DNA from 2 places in the Kosakonia sp. SMBL-WEM22 genome. Region 1 is predicted to be linked to the other one. Evidence: predicted binding sites of a transcription regulator. Region 1 holds the regulator's gene; the other holds the start of a gene.
The links. The regulator sigma-54, encoded in region 1, starts transcription at its own class of promoters, with help from an activator protein. The targets are predictions, from matches to a motif close to GTTGGCACANNTTTCGCTNT.
Positions count from the first base shown of each region.

Region 2: a site for sigma-54 is predicted at 6,875-6,894, ahead of norV (anaerobic nitric oxide reductase flavorubredoxin). Genes of this name have one in related genera too.

Region 1 covers NZ_CP051488.1:4,419,895-4,428,204, forward strand. The annotation lists gene lptC (LPS export ABC transporter periplasmic protein LptC) at 1-132, shown strand, start outside; gene lptA (lipopolysaccharide ABC transporter substrate-binding protein LptA) at 101-661, shown strand; gene lptB (LPS export ABC transporter ATP-binding protein) at 668-1,393, shown strand; gene rpoN (RNA polymerase factor sigma-54) at 1,442-2,875, shown strand; gene hpf (ribosome hibernation promoting factor) at 2,898-3,185, shown strand; gene ptsN (PTS IIA-like nitrogen regulatory protein PtsN) at 3,266-3,757, shown strand; gene rapZ (RNase adapter RapZ) at 3,803-4,657, shown strand; gene npr (PTS phosphocarrier protein NPr) at 4,654-4,926, shown strand; gene mtgA (monofunctional biosynthetic peptidoglycan transglycosylase) at 4,927-5,658, opposite strand; gene elbB (isoprenoid biosynthesis glyoxalase ElbB) at 5,655-6,308, opposite strand; gene arcB (aerobic respiration two-component sensor histidine kinase ArcB) at 6,539-8,310, opposite strand, start outside.
Region 2 covers NZ_CP051488.1:3,929,214-3,937,523, reverse strand. The annotation lists gene fdhF (formate dehydrogenase subunit alpha) at 1-2,039, shown strand, start outside; gene hypF (carbamoyltransferase HypF) at 2,044-4,317, shown strand; gene norW (NADH:flavorubredoxin reductase NorW) at 4,262-5,395, opposite strand; gene norV (anaerobic nitric oxide reductase flavorubredoxin) at 5,392-6,834, opposite strand; gene norR (nitric oxide reductase transcriptional regulator NorR) at 7,016-8,310, shown strand, end outside.

The sequences.
Region 1 (8,310 bases):
GTTACGTTATACGGGACAACATTTAATTCCACCGGCCTGAAAATGCGCGGCAATTTACGCAGCAAAAACGCCGAGCTGATTGAAAAGGTTAGAAGCTCCTATGAAATTCAAAACAAACAAACGCAGCCTTAATCTTATCCTGGCGGGTACGCTCTTCGCTGCCGCGCTGCCGGCGCTCGCTGTGACTGGGGATACTGACCAGCCGATCCACATCGACTCCGATCAGCAGTCGCTGGATATGCAGGGGAATGTTGTCACCTTTACCGGCAATGTCGTTGTGACGCAGGGGACTATCAAGATTAACGCCGATAAGGTGGTAGTCACCCGTCCGGGCGGCCAGCAGGGTAGAGAGATTATCGACGGTTACGGTAATCCAGCCACCTTCTACCAGATGCAAGATAACGGCAAGCCGGTGAAGGGTCATGCCTCGCAGATGCACTACGAACTGGAAAAAGATTTCGTCATCCTGACCGGTAATGCCTATCTCGAGCAGTTAGACAGCAATGTTGCTGGCGACAAAATCACCTACCTGGTGAAAGAGCAGAAGATGCAGGCATTCAGCGACAAAGGTAAGCGCGTGACAACCGTACTGGTACCGTCGCAGCTGCAGGACAAGAGCAATAAATCCGCCCCGGCCCCGGCGCAAAAGAAGAGTAACTAATCCGTTATGGCAACATTAACTGCAAAGAATCTCGCCAAGGCTTACAAAGGCCGTCGCGTGGTCGAAGACGTCAGTCTGACCGTTAACTCCGGTGAAATCGTCGGCTTGCTTGGCCCTAACGGCGCAGGGAAAACCACCACCTTCTATATGGTGGTTGGCATTGTCGCGCGCGATGCAGGCAACATCATTATTGATGATGAAGATATCAGCCTGCTGCCGCTGCATGCGCGCGCGCGCCGCGGTATCGGCTATCTGCCGCAAGAAGCCTCCATCTTCCGACGCCTCAGCGTCTACGACAACCTGATGGCGGTGCTGCAGATTCGTGACGATCTCACTGCGGAACAGCGTGAAGATCGCGCCAATGAGCTGATGGAAGAGTTCCATATTGATCACCTGCGCGACAGCATGGGCCAGGCGCTCTCCGGCGGTGAACGCCGTCGCGTCGAGATTGCCCGCGCGCTGGCGGCCAACCCGAAATTTATCCTGCTCGATGAACCCTTTGCCGGCGTTGACCCGATCTCGGTTATCGACATCAAACGCATTATTGAACATCTGCGCGACAGCGGGCTTGGGGTGCTGATTACCGATCACAACGTGCGCGAAACGCTGGCTGTTTGTGAGCGCGCCTATATTGTCAGCCAGGGGCATCTCATCGCCCACGGCACGCCGCAGCAAATCCTTGAAGACGAACACGTTAAGCGCGTATATCTTGGGGAAGACTTCAGACTCTGATAGGGTAAGGTTCATTGACATTTTTTGTCGGAGAGTGCTGTTCTGAATATGAAGCAAGGTTTGCAACTACGGCTTAGCCAACAGCTAGCCATGACGCCACAACTGCAACAGGCCATTCGTCTTTTGCAGTTGTCCACGTTGGAACTTCAGCAGGAACTTCAGCAGGCGCTGGAGAGCAACCCACTGTTGGAACAAACCGATCTTCACGAAGAAGTGGATAGCGAACAGGTTCAGGAAAAAGATGGCCTGGACACTGCGGATGCACTCGAACAGAAAGAGATGCCCGATGAACTGCCGCTGGATGCCAGCTGGGATGAGATCTACACCGCTGGCACCCCGTCAGGCAGCAGTAATGATTACATTGATGATGAACTGCCGATCTACCAGGGCGAAACTACCCAGTCGCTACAGGATTACCTGATGTGGCAGGTTGAGCTGACCCCCTTCTCCGATACGGATCGCGCCATTGCGACGTCGATCGTTGATGCCGTCGACGAAACTGGCTATCTCACCGTGACGCTTGCGGAGATCCTCGAGAGCATGGGGAATGACGAGATTGGCATGGATGAGGTCGAAGCGGTGCTAAAGCGCGTTCAGCGTTTCGATCCTGTTGGCGTTGCAGCGCGGGACCTGCGCGACTGCCTGCTGGTTCAACTCTCCCAGTTCGCGAAAGCGACGCCGTGGTGCGAAGAGGCCCGGCTTATCATCTGCGATCATCTCGATCTGCTGGCCAATCATGACTTTCGCTCGTTGATGCGCGTCACGCGCCTAAAAGAGGATGTGCTTAAAGAGGCGGTCAATCTGATCCAGTCTCTCGATCCGCGTCCTGGCCAGTCGATCCAGACCAGCGAGCCGGAGTATGTGATCCCCGATGTACTGGTGCGCAAACACAATGGGCGCTGGGTAGTGGAACTCAACGCCGACAGCATTCCACGCCTTAAGATCAACCAGCAGTATGCAGCGATGGGCAGCGGCGGACGCAACGACGCCGACACGCAGTTCATTCGCAGTAATTTGCAGGAAGCGAAGTGGTTGATCAAAAGTCTGGAGAGCCGCAACGACACGCTGCTGCGCGTCAGCCGCTGCATCGTCGAGCAGCAGCAGGCTTTCTTTGAGCAGGGCGAAGAATTTATGAAACCGATGGTGCTGGCAGATATCGCCCAGGCCGTCGAGATGCACGAGTCCACTATCTCTCGTGTTACCACCCAGAAGTACCTGCACAGTCCTCGCGGCATTTTTGAACTGAAGTATTTCTTCTCCAGCCATGTTAATACCGAAGGCGGCGGCGAAGCTTCCTCCACGGCCATTCGCGCACTGGTTAAGAAGTTAATCGCCGCGGAAAACCCTGCAAAACCACTGAGCGACAGTAAGCTGACGACCCTGCTCTCCGATCAGGGGATCATGGTCGCGCGGCGAACCGTTGCGAAGTATCGAGAATCTTTATCCATTCCGCCGTCTAACCAGCGTAAACAGCTGGTGTGACCCAACCGATAAGGAAGACACTATGCAGCTAAACATCACCGGACAAAACGTTGAGATTACCGATGCCCTGCGCGAGTTTGTAAACAGCAAATTTGCCAAGCTGGAGCACTATTTCGACAGGATTAACCAGGTTTATGTTGTGTTGAAAGTGGAAAAGGTGACGCACATTTCAGATGCCACGCTGCATGTGAATGGAGGCGAACTGCATGCCAGTGCGGAAGGACAAGATATGTATGCTGCTATTGACGGTTTAATTGATAAACTGGCGCGGCAGCTCACGAAGCATAAAGATAAACTGAAACAACACTAATTGTCCGGGCGTCTGTCTGGCGCGTTGCACCCGACCGCAACCCGGTTGGGTGCTGGCTCCGGCGTCGCTTAGGTGAAATTATGATGAATAACGATTCGGCTCTTCAACTGAGCACAGTGCTTAACCAGGAATGTACCCGTAGCGGCGTACACTGCCAGAGCAAAAAACGCGCGCTGGAAATTATCAGCGAGCTGGCGGCGAAACAGCTAGGTCTGCCGCCACAGGTGGTCTTCGAGGCAGTTCTTACGCGTGAAAAAATGGGCAGCACCGGCATTGGAAACGGTATCGCCATTCCCCACGGTAAGCTCGAGGAAGATACACTCCGCGCCGTCGGCGTGTTTGTGCAACTCGAAACGCCGATTGCCTTCGACGCTATCGATAACCAACCCGTTGATCTGCTCTTTGCGCTGCTGGTGCCGGCAGATCAAACTAAAACGCACCTGCACACGCTTTCGCTGGTGGCCAAGCGGCTGGCGGATAAAACCATTTGTCGACGTCTGCGCGGCGCGCAGAGTGATGAAGAGCTCTATGCGATCATCACCCAGACAGAAGGCGAGCGCGGCGATGCGTAACCGGATAAGACTCTACTTGTCAGTCGTTCTGAGGAGAAATGCCCCATGGTCCTGATGATCGTCAGTGGTCGTTCGGGTTCAGGGAAATCCGTGGCGCTACGCGCACTGGAAGATATGGGTTTCTACTGTGTTGATAACCTGCCGGTTGTGCTGTTGCCGGAACTGGCGCAAACCCTCGCCGAACGCCAGATCTCTGCCGCTGTCAGTATCGACGTGCGCAACATGCCAGAGTCACCAGAGATCTTTGAGCAGGCGATGAGCAACCTGCCGGAGGCGTTTTCCCCGCAGCTGCTCTTTTTAGATGCGGATCGCAACACCCTGATTCGCCGCTACAGCGACACGCGCCGCCTGCATCCGCTCTCAAGTAAAAACTTATCGCTGGAGAGCGCCATTGATGAAGAGAGCAATTTACTTGAGCCGCTGCGATCCCGTGCCGATCTGATTGTTGATACCTCAGAGATGTCGGTGCATGAATTGGCCGAGATGCTGCGCACGCGCCTTTTAGGCAAACGCGAGCGCGAACTGACCATGGTTTTCGAATCCTTCGGCTTCAAGCACGGCATTCCTATCGATGCCGATTACGTCTTTGACGTGCGCTTCCTGCCGAACCCGCACTGGGACCCGAAACTGCGTCCGATGACCGGCCTCGATAAGCCCGTCGCCGCATTCCTCGACAGGCACACCGAAGTACATAACTTCATCTACCAGACGCGCAGTTACCTGGAGTTGTGGTTGCCGATGCTGGAGACCAACAACCGCAGCTACCTGACGGTGGCCATCGGTTGTACCGGGGGTAAACATCGCTCTGTCTATATCGCCGAGCAGCTGGCGGACTACTTCCGCTCGCGCGGTAAAAACGTGCAGTCCCGTCACCGTACGCTGGAAAAACGCAAAACATGACCGTAAAACAAACCGTTGAGATCACCAATAAACTGGGCATGCATGCGCGCCCGGCGATGAAACTGTTTGAACTGGTGCAGGGCTTTGATGCGGAAGTGCTGCTGCGTAATGAAGAGGGAACCGAAGCGGAAGCCAGCAGCGTGATTGCCTTGTTGATGCTGGATTCCGCCAAAGGCCGACAGATTGAAGTCGAAGCCAGCGGCCCTCAGGAAGAGGAAGCGCTGGCCGCGGTGGTGGCGCTGTTTATCGCCGGGTTCGACGAAGAGTAATCAGTGCAGGTTGTTACTCTGTAAAAATCCTTCGCCACCGAGCTGCTGCATCTGGCGCATGATCCACGCCTGACGGTTACGCACATAACCTGAAGGCGCTGCGGCCTTATAACGAATCGGGTTAGGCAGCACCGCCGCCAGCAGCGCAGCTTCCGACATGGTCAGCCGGCTCGCGGGTTTATGAAAATAGCGCTGCGACGCCTCTTCAACGCCAAATATGCCGTCACCAAACTCCGCAATATTCAGATAGACCGTCAGTATGCGCCGTTTCGTCCACACCGCTTCCGTCGCTACGGTTAGCCCTGCCTCCAGCCCTTTTCGCAGCCAGCTTTTGCCGTCCCACAAAAAGAGGTTTTTCACCGTCTGTTGTGACAGAGTCGAAGCGCCGCGAATGCGGTTCTCATGCTTTTCATTATGCGAAAGCGCTTTTTCGATGGCCTCCACATCTAACCCCCAGTGATCGGGAAAACGCTGATCTTCAGCGGCAACCACCGCCAGCGCTATCCACGGCGAGATCTCATCCATGCTGACCCAGTCGGAGTGGGCGACATAGCTGAAGTCCCCCGTTAGCCATGCACTTAATTGCCGCTCAACCATCACCGCGGAAAAGGGCACCGGCAGAAAGCTGAACAGCAGAATACCGCCGCCCCAGAAGGCGACCAGCACTAACAGAACACGCAGAAGCAGACGTTTAAGCGCGGCCTTCAGCGTACCGCCGCCACCTCGCTTCATTCGCACAGTACCAGCACGCGCGCTACCAGCTTCTCAATCCCTGTCGCCGCCTGGGCAATATCTTCCGCCAGCATATAGGCCGGAGTGGTCACCACTCTGTTCTCTTCATCGACAACGATATCGTCCACCGGACACGGTACGTGCTCGGCGCCCATCTCTTCCAAAACTTCGGCAGTGTCGACATCGGTTCCGATGGTGAGACGCAGCGGGAAGTCGAAAATCTTTGGCAGCGCCGCCGGTGCAATGCACATAAACCCGAGCGGTTTTCCAGCCTGGTGCATCGCCAGCGCGAGGGTTTTCAGATCGCTATCCACTTCACAGTCGCCGCCGAGGCTGGCAAAGCTGCTGAGGTTTTTCGCCGCGCCAAAGCCGCCGGGGACAATCAGCGCATCCAGATCGTTTACCGATGCCTGCGAAAGCGGCGCGATGTTGCCGCGGGCAATGCGGGCGGCTTCCACCAGCACGTTACGGCTTTCCGCCATACCTTCGCCGGTGAGGTGATTGATGACATCACTTTGCGCTTTATCTGGCGCAAAACAGACGGCTTCTGCGCCGCTACGGGCAAGCGCCAGCAGGGTAATTACTGCTTCATGGATCTCGGAACCGTCATACACGCCAGATCCACTAAGAACAACGCCGACTCTTTTCATGCCAAACATCCTTTCTGCGAATTGCGGTCAATAACTAAAAATTTTGATAAGGGAGCCTTGCTTCACACATTTCACTGATTGCTGTAACAAATCATTTAAGATTTGCTATCTTATGTGCGTGTGGTCGAATTTTAATAGACTGCGCCCTTGCAATTAAAACCAAAAATTACGGCGCAGCCACGGTTTCCCTGGTGTTGGCGCAGTATTCGCGCACCCCGGTTAATCCGGGGTCATTTTTTTGCAGCGTCTGCCACCCAGGCTTTGAGCACGGCGACATCATTGCGCCACTCCTGCTTCATCTCTTCCACCCATTCGCCGACATTATCCCACCAGGCGGGAAGATCCGGAGACTGGATCTGCTGGCCTAACTGCTGCAGATGGCGCAGGCCGACGGATCCGGCAGCGCCCTTAATTTTGTGACCCTCTTCGACAATCCCTTTCTGGTCGCGCGCGGTGAGGTTCGACTCCAGCACGCTCAGGTAGCCCGGCATCATCTTCTCAAACACCGTCAGCCCATCGGTAATCAACTTCGGCCCAACCAGCTCGAGGTACTGCTCAAGCATGGCGGTATCCAGCAGAGTTTGTGCCTTCTCGTTGTCTATCGTGGTCACCTGCTCCTCCTCCTCATCTCCGGCATCCCAGAACTTCTTGATCATCGCCGTTAATGCTGGCACCGCCAGCGGTTTGCTTAAGACATCGTCCATGCCCGCATCCAGATACTCCTGCTTATCTTTCAGCACGTTTGCGGTTAACGCCACCAGCGGCGGCAGCTCGTCGCGCGAATAGCGGCTGGTCAGCGCCCGCGAGATATCCAGCCCGGTCATATCCGGCAGCTGAATATCAAGCAGCACCAGGTCATATTCGCCCGGCGCAAACATTTCCAGCGCGGCGCTGCCGGTCATCGCCACATCGACACTGTTGCCGAGTTTCTCCAGCACCGAACGCGCGACAATCACGTTGAGTTCGATATCCTCCACCAGCAGCACATGCAGCGCCGGTAAGGGCATCTCATCCTCTTCGAAAGCATCGTCGACCTCTTCAGCTACCGCTGGCGCATGGACTGTCAGCGTAAAGAGCGAACCACTGCCGGGCTGGCTGCTGACGGTAATATCGCCGCCCATACTTTTCGCCAGACGGCGTGAGACCGCAAGCCCGATGCCGGTACCGGTGGCCGGTTTGCCACCGTGGCTATCTTTCACCTGGTAATACATGGCGAAGATTTTGTCCTGCTCATCGCGCGGAATGCCAATCCCGGAGTCCTGCACTTCGAAGTGCAGGATCTCACCTTCGTCATAGCGCACGCGCACCGTCACCTGCCCTTCGCGGGTAAATTTGACGGCGTTGCTAATCAGGTTCCAGAGGATCTGCCGCAAACGGGTGCCGTCGGTGATCACCTGGTGCGGCAGCGGTAGCGTCGGCTCCAGCTCGAAACGCAGCCCTTTTTGATGCGCCTGCAGCCCGGAGAGGTTCTCCAGATCCGCAAGGAAGCTGGTGAAGTCGAGCGGCTGGTTATCAAGCTGCACTTTGCGCCGCTCCATCTTATCCATGTCGATAATATCGTTGAAGATATTGCCCAGCGTCACCGCCGAGACATGGATCGTTTTGAGGTACTTCTCCTGTTCAGGCGCCAGATCGGTATCCAGCAGAATGCGGCTTAAACCGACGATGCCGTTAAGCGGCGTACGCAGTTCGTGGCTGATGGTGGAGATAAAGGTGGTTTTGTCGCGGCTGGCGCGTTCCAGCGCGTCCTGATAGCGCTTACGCTCGGTAATATCGCGCCCGAAGCCCATCAACCCGTGGCGTTTACCGACCCGGTCATAATAGGGAACTTTGCGAATTTCAAAGCAGGCTTTGCGCCCGTCGGGGTAATCAAGCCACTGCTCATAGGTGAGCGAGACATTGTGACGAAACACTTTCTCGTCGGTTTCGATCACTTTTTGCGCCGCCTCCGGCGAGTAGACATCCTGCGGCTTGAGGTGAATCAACTGCTTTTCGCTTTTGC
Region 2 (8,310 bases), 490 kb from region 1:
AGAATGAACTCTGCCTGAAAGGCTACTACGGCTGGGATTTCCTCAACGACACCAAACTGCTCACCCCGCGCCTGACGCAACCGATGATCCGCTATCAGAAAGGGGGCAAGCTCACCCCAGTCAGCTGGGATGAGGCGATCCGCTACACCGCTAAGCGCCTGGGCGAAATCAAAGCCCAGTTCGGCCCGCGCGCCATTATGACCACCGGTTCATCGCGCGGGACGGGGAACGAAACCAACTATGTGATGCAGAAGTTCGCCCGCGGCGTGCTTAACACCAATAACGTCGACTGCTGCGCCCGCGTCTGCCATGGCCCCTCTGTTGCCGGGTTGCAGGAGAGCCTCGGCAACGGTGCGATGAGCAACTCCATCAGTGACATTGAAAACTCCCGCTGCCTGCTGATTTTTGGCTACAACTGTGCCGATTCGCACCCGATCGTGGCGCGAAGAGTGATTAAAGCCCGGCAAAATGGCGCGAAAATTATCGTCTGCGACCCGCGTCGTATTGAGACCGCGCGCATCGCCGACCAGCATCTGCAGCTGAAAAACGGCTGCAATATGGCGCTGGTTAACGCCTTCGGCTATGTGTTGCTCGAAGAGGAGCTGTATGACAAAGATTATGTCGCCAGCTTTACCACCGGGCTGGATGCCTACCGCGAAACGGTGAAAGAGTACGCGCCGGAAGTGGTGGAACACCTTACCGGCGTGCCGGCGAAACAGGTACGTCAGGCGATGCGCACCTTTGCCGCCGCGCCCTCCGCCACCATTATGTGGGGCATGGGGGTGACGCAGTTTGGCCAGGCAGTCGATGTGGTGAAAGGGCTATCGAGCCTTGCGCTGCTTACCGGCAACCTCGGCCGCGAGCATGTCGGTGTCGGCCCGGTGCGCGGGCAGAATAACGTGCAGGGTGCCTGCGATATGGGCGTCATCCCGAACCAGTTCCCCGGTTATCAGGATGTGGTTGATCCGCAGGTGCGGGCGAAATTCGCCGCTGCCTGGGGGATCGATCCGGCGCTGATGGATGACCAGGTGGGCGTACGCATTACCGAAGTGCCACACCTGGCGCTGGAGGGCAAAGTGAAAGCCTACTACATCATGGGCGAGGATCCGCTGCAGACCGAAGCGGACTTAGGCCTGGTGCGCAAAGGCTTTGAGGCCCTCGACTTTATCGTGGTGCAGGACATCTTTATGACCAAAACCGCCGAGCAGGCGGACGTGCTGCTGCCCGCCACCTCGTGGGGTGAACATGGTGGCGTCTTTACCTGCGCCGACCGCGGTTTCCAGCGCTTCGAAAAAGCGATTGATCCGACCTACAACGTCAAACGTGACTGGGAAATTATCAGCCTGATCGCCACCGAAATGGGCTACCCGATGCACTACGACACCAATCAGCAGATTTGGGACGAGCTGCGCGAACTCTGCCCGCTCTTTTACGGCGTCACCTACGAGAAGATGGGCGATATGGGCCATGTTCAGTGGCCCTGCCCGACGCTCGATCACCCCGGCACGCCTTACCTCTACCATGACAATAAGTTCGATACGCCGGATGGCAAAGGCCACCTCTTTGCTGCGCCGTGGCGCGCACCTGCCGAGCGCCCGGACAGCGAATTCCCGCTGGTGCTCTGTACGGTGCGCGAAGTAGGGCACTACTCCTGTCGCTCAATGACCGGTAACTGCGCGGCGCTGCAAACCCTCGCCGATGAGCCGGGTTTTGTGCAGATCAATCCGCAGGATGCCGGGGCGCTTGGCATCCGCGATCGCCAACTGGTGTGGGTGGAGTCGCGTCGCGGGAAGGTGATTACCCGCGCGGATGTCAGCGAGCGCATCAACCAGGGCAGCGTCTATATGACCTACCAGTGGTGGATCGGTGCCTGTAACGAACTGACGCAGGATAATCTCGACCCGATATCGAAAACGCCGGAGACCAAATATTGCTCGGTACGGGTGAGTGGGATCAACGATCAGTCCTGGGCCGAAGCGTACACTCAGCGCACCTATCAACAGATGAAGACGCGCCTGCGCGATGCGGCGCTGCAATGATGATATGAGCCAAAGCCCTGGGGTTTGCTTACGCGTTTACGGAAAAGTGCAGGGGGTGGGCTTCCGCCCCTTTGTCTGGCAGCTGGCGCAGCAGCTGGCGCTGAACGGCGATGTCTGTAATGACGGGCAGGGCGTAGAGATACGCCTCGCTGGCGATGCGCAGGCCTTTCTCCACCTTCTGCACCTGCGCTGTCCGCCGCTGGCGCGCATCGATCGCATTGAGCAGCACCCCTTTCACTGGCCTGTGTTACCGCAGGCCTTCACCATCCGCGACAGTGCGGGCGGGGCAATGGATACGCAGATTGTTCCCGATGCCGCGACCTGTCCTGATTGTCTGGCGGAGATGTTCAACCCCGCCGAGCGCCGCTACCGTTACCCTTTTATCAACTGCACCCACTGCGGGCCGCGTTTTACCATCATTCATGCCATGCCCTATGACCGCCCATTGACGGTGATGGCAGCGTTTCCCTTCTGCGCAGAGTGCGAGGCGGAGTACCGCAATCCGCTGGACAGGCGTTTTCACGCCCAGCCGGTGGCCTGCGCGGAGTGCGGGCCGCAGCTGAGCTGGCATGATGCGAGCTACCGGGCGACGGGGGAAGAGGCGTTGCAGATGGCGGTGGCGCTGATCAAAAGCGGCGGCGTGGTGGCGGTAAAAGGCATCGGCGGGTTCCATCTGGTCTGCGATGCGGGCAACGAGGCCGCCGTGCTCTACCTGCGCGCGCGAAAACAGCGTCCGACCAAGCCGCTGGCGGTGATGTTGCCGACCAGCGACGGGCTCTCCCCCGAGGCACAGCGCCTGCTGTCCACCCCTGCGGCACCGATTGTGCTGGTAGAGAGCGTAAGCGTCAGCGGCCTGTGCGACGCCATTGCGCCAGGCCTTGATGAGATTGGCGTAATGCTGCCCTCCAACCCGGTGCAGCATCTGTTAGCGCAGGCGTTACAGCGCCCGCTGGTGATGACCTCCGGCAACCTCAGCGGTAAACCGCCTGCGCTCACCAACGCTGCCGCGCAGGCTGAGCTGGCCTCAATGGTCGACGGTTTTCTGCTGCACAACCGCGAGATTGTGCAGCGCATGGATGACTCCGTGGTACGGGCGAGCGGCGAGATGCTGCGGCGTGCCAGAGGCTATGTGCCGGATGCGCTACCGCTTCCGCCGGGCTTTCGTGATATTCCACCGCTGCTCTGCCTGGGCGCGCAGATGAAAAACACCTTCTGCCTGCTGCGCGGCGAGAGCGCCGTGCCGGGGCAACACTTCGGCGATTTAACCGATGAGGGCGTCGAGACGCAGTGGCAAAACACCCTGCGCCTGATGCAGCAGATCTACGATTTCACCCCACAGCAGGTGGTGATTGACGCCCATCCAGGCTACCGCACCCGTAGCTGGGCGGAGCGCTCCGGTCTGCCGCTTCACACCGTGCTGCATCATCATGCCCACGCTGCCGCCTGTCTTGGCGAGCATGGCTGGCCGCTCGACGGCGGGGACGTGATTGCCATCACCCTTGATGGTATCGGTATGGGCGAGGGTGGTGCGCTGTGGGGCGGGGAGTGTTTGCGTGTCAACTATCGCGACTGTGAGCATCTCGGCGGCCTGCCGGTGGTGGCGCTGCCAGGGGGCGATCTCGCCGCGCGTCAGCCGTGGCGCAACTTGCTGGCACAGATGCTGGCCTTTGTTGAAGCGTGGCAGGCGTACCCGGAAACGGCGCTTGTCCAACAGCAGAACTGGTCGGTGCTGGAGCGAGCAATTAGGCGCGGCATCAACGCACCGCTGGCCTCATCCTGTGGGCGTCTTTTCGACGCCGCGGCCTGCGCGCTCGGCTGCGCGCCGGAGCAGCTAAGCTATGAAGGGGAGGCCGCCTGCCAGCTGGAAGCGCTGGCGGCGAAAGCGGAAAATGTTAAGCATCCGGTGAAGATGCCGCTGTGCGGGAAGCGGCTCGATCTGGCGACCTTCTGGCAGACGTGGCTGGGCTGGCCCGCGGCTCCGCCCGCGCGGGCGTGGGCGTTTCACGATGCGCTGGCATGCGGCTTTGCCGCGCTTGCGCGCTTGCAGGCCCGCAAACGCAACATTACCACGCTGGTATTCAGCGGCGGCGTGCTGCATAACCGCCTGCTGAAAGCCCGCTTACAGCACTACCTGGCCGATTTCACGCTGCTTTTTCCCCACCAGCTTCCGGCCGGGGATGGCGGCATCGCCTTCGGCCAGGGGCTGGTGGCGGCCGCGCGGGCTATTGCGCCAGTGCCTTCAGCAGCGCAAAGGCCTCTTTCATGCGATCTTCACTGACCACAAATGCGCGCAACTTATCATCAATGTCGACCCCTTTTGCCACCATGCCTGCGGCATCGGTAGCGATGCGCCAGCGCAGGTCGGCGCGCGAGGTTTCACCCGCCAGTTGCAGCGGCATCAGCGGCGTTTTCACCTTCACCAGCATCGGCGGCAGCGTCAGGTGTGACGGGCTGCCGGTGAGGTTTTTCGCCAGCGTCATGGCGCTAAGCTGGATCGGTTGCAGGAAGGGCAGCACCTGACCATTCATCTCGGCGCAGTCGCCCAGCGCGAAGATATGCGGATGGCTGGTTTGCAGCGTTGCGTCGACAACAATGCCGCGCCGGGTCTCAAGCCCGGCGGCCTGCGCCAGCGCAATGTGCGGCAGCAGACCGGTGGCGGCAACCACTACATCGGCATCAACAACGCGCTCATCATCCAGCCACGCACGCACGCCGCTCTCCTGAGCCTCAATCCGCGTCAGCTTTGATGCGAGCAGCAGGCGCACGCCGCTTGCCGTCAGGCAGTGTTGCAGGCGAGCACTCACCTCCGGCGGCATCAGCGCCGGGAGGATGCTGGCGGCGTTATCCAGCAGGGTGACGGTTTTCCCGGCGCGCTGAAAATCCATCGCCAGTTCACAGCCAATCAGCCCGGCACCGACAACCAACACCCGCTTCGCCGCATGTAACTGCTCTTCGCAGGCGTGGTACTCCTGCAAGCTGTTGAGCGTCAGCATCATTTCACGCCCCGGCAGCGGCGGCACAAAAGCTTTCGCCCCGGTCGCCAGCACTAACTTATCGTACTGCCAGCTTCGGTCGGCGCTTTTCACCACCTGGGCATGGGGATCGATGTCGGTGACAAAGGTGTAGGGGAAAAGGCGCACGTTGAACTGCTCGGCGAAGTCGCCCGCCGTCTGGCGGATCAGATCCTCGGCGCGCTGTGCCTGGCTTATTACATGGCTCAGCTCCGGCTTGCTGTACTCCTCCATGCCGTCGGCGGCAATCAGCGTCAGCGGCACGTGGCTATCCAGCTTACGGATATTTTTCACCAGCGTGCGGGCGGCGAAGCCCGAGCCGATAATCACAATTCCGGCGCTCATTTTACCTCCACGGCCAGTTCGTCAAACACCTCTTTGCCCAGCGAACACTCCGGGCAGAGGAAGGTGTCCGGCACCGCAGACCACGGCGTACCCGGCGCGACCTCCTGCATCGGCTCGCCTGTTTGCGGGTCGTAAATCCACTGGCAGACGCTGCACTGCATACGCGGGCCGAGATCGGCGGCTGCGGCTTCGCCGCCGCAGGCCACTTGCGCGGCGGGCTGGCTGACCGGCTCCGGCAGCGGGGCAAGCGCCCACTGGCGGGCGATATCGCGACCATGCTGGCGGCAGATCTCCAGCGCGTCGACATCGGGGCGCCACTTCGCTTTCAGGCTCAGCGACATCTCAAACCCGGCATCCTGCAAGCGCGTTGAGAGACGATCGACCGCGCCGCCGCTCCAGCCGTGGGAGCCAAAGGCGCTGGCGCGCTTATTGCGAAAACGCAGGCCGGTGATCTCCTCCACCAGCCCGGCGATCTTCGGCATCATCACGTTGTTCATGGTTGAGGTGCCGACCAGTACCCCTTTTGAGCGAAAAACATTGGTGAGCACATCGTTTTTATCGCTGCGCGCGACGTTAAAGATTTTCACCGCCACGCGCGGGTCGACTTCGTTAATCCCCTGGGCGATGGCGTCGGCCATCATGCGGGTGTTGTTCGACATGGTGTCGTAGAAGAGGGTGATGCGATCTTCCTGATAATCCGCCGCCCATTTCAGGTACAACTCAACGATCTGCGTCGGGTTATCGCGCCACACCACACCGTGGGAGGTGGCAATCATCTCTACCGGCAGGTTAAAGCCGAGGATCTCGGTAATTTTCGGTGTTACCAGTCGGCTAAAGGGAGTGAGGATATTGGCGTAATAGCGCTGGCACTGCTCAAACAGCTCGGCTTGATCGACCTCATCATTGAACAGATGTTCATCGCAGTAGTGCTGGCCAAAGGCATCATTGCTGAACAGCACCGCGTCGCCGGTCAGGTAGGTCATCATGCTGTCCGGCCAGTGCAGCATCGGCGTTTCGACGAAGATCAGCTGTTTGCCGTTGCCGATATCCAGCGTATCGCCGGTTTTCACCACATGGAAATTCCATTCAGGGTGGTGATGGTGGCCGTTAATCGAGTCGATAGCATTATGGGTACAGTAGATCGGTGTATCGGGGATATGCGCCATCAGCTCCGTCAGCGCGCCCGCGTGATCCTCTTCGGCGTGGTTGATCACGATGTAGTCGATCATCGCCAGATCGATCTCACCGCGCAGCTTCTGCACGAACTCGCGGCTGAATTTGTGATCGACGGTGTCGATCAGCACGTTTTTGCCCTCGCAAATCAGGTAGCTGTTATAGCTACTGCCCTTCAGGGTTTTGTATTCGGTGCCGTGAAAATCGCGCACTTCCCAGTCGCGTTGCCCAACCCAGTGAATGTTGTTTTTTACGTGAATCGCCATGATCGTCATCCTGTGCAGTTTCTCAATGTGATACAGGGCTATATCAAGAGGCGTGCCAGTTTTTTATCGTTTTGATATTGATATATTTTTTTAAATCCATCGAAAATTAGAATGTCATTATGACTATGATAAAAGCAGTCAATATGACAACATGCATTGTCAAAATGACAGTGAGGTCAAAATGAGTTTCTCCCTGAATGTGCTGGCGGGCATCGCCATTGAGCTGCAGAGCGGGATCGGGCACGCGGATCGTTTTCAGCGGCTGATCACCACCCTACGGCAGGTGCTGGCGTGCGACGCTTCGGCGCTGCTGCGCTACGAGGCGCGGCAGTTTACTCCGCTGGCGATCGATGGCCTGGCGCAGGATGTGCTCGGGCGGCGCTTTGCCCTTGAGGGGCACCCGAGGCTGGAGGCGATTGCCCGCGCCGGGGATGTGGTGCGCTTTCCTGCCGATAGCGATCTGCCCGATCCCTACGATGGCCTGATCCCCGGCCAGGAGAAACTCAAAGTGCATGCCTGCGTCGGCCTGCCGCTGTTTGCCGGGCAAAACCTGATTGGCGCGCTGACGCTTGATGGCATGTCGCCGGATCAGTTTGACGCCTTCAGCGATGAGGAGCTGCGGCTGGTCGCCGCGCTGGCGGCAGGCGCGCTCAATAATGCATTACTGATTGAGGAGCTGGAGCGGCAGAACATGCTGCCCGGTGCGCCCGCGGCGTTCGAGCAGGTCACGCGCAGCGAGATGATCGGCCTGTCGCAAGAGATGGTGCAGCTGAAAAAAGAGATCGCCATTGTAGCGCCTTCGGATCTCAATGTGCTGATTGGCGGCGAAACGGGCACCGGTAAGGAGCTGGTGGCGAAGGCGATCCACGAAGCCTCGCCGCGCGCCGACAAGCCGCTGGTCTACCTCAACTGCGCCGCGCTGCCGGAGAGCGTCGCCGAGAGCGAACTCTTCGGCCATGTGAAAGGGGCCTTTACCGGAGCCATCAGCAACCGCAGCGGCAAGTTTGAAATGGCCGACAACGGCACGCTGTTTCTTGATGAGATTGGCGAGCTTTCGCTGTCGCTACAGGCAAAGCTGCTGCGCGTGTTGCAGTATGGCGATATTCAGCGCGTCGGCGATGACCTTAGCCATCGTGTCGATGTGCGGGTGCTGGCCGCCACCAACCGCAATCTGCGCGAAGAGGTGGTTGCCGGGCGATTTCGTGCCGACCTCTATCACCGCCTGAGCGTCTTTCCCTTACTGGTGCCGCCGCTGCGGGAGCGGGGCGGGGATGTGGTACTGCTGGCGGGCTATTTTTGCGAGCAGTGTCGCCTGCGCTTCGGTCTCGGACGTGTAGCGTTAAGCCAGGCTGCGCGCGGGCATTTGCAGCGCTACGGCTGGCCAGGAAACGTGCGCGAGCTGGAGCACGCCATCCACCGCGCAGTGGTGCTGGCGCGCGGCGCGCGGCATGCCGGGGAGATCGTGCTGGAAGCGCA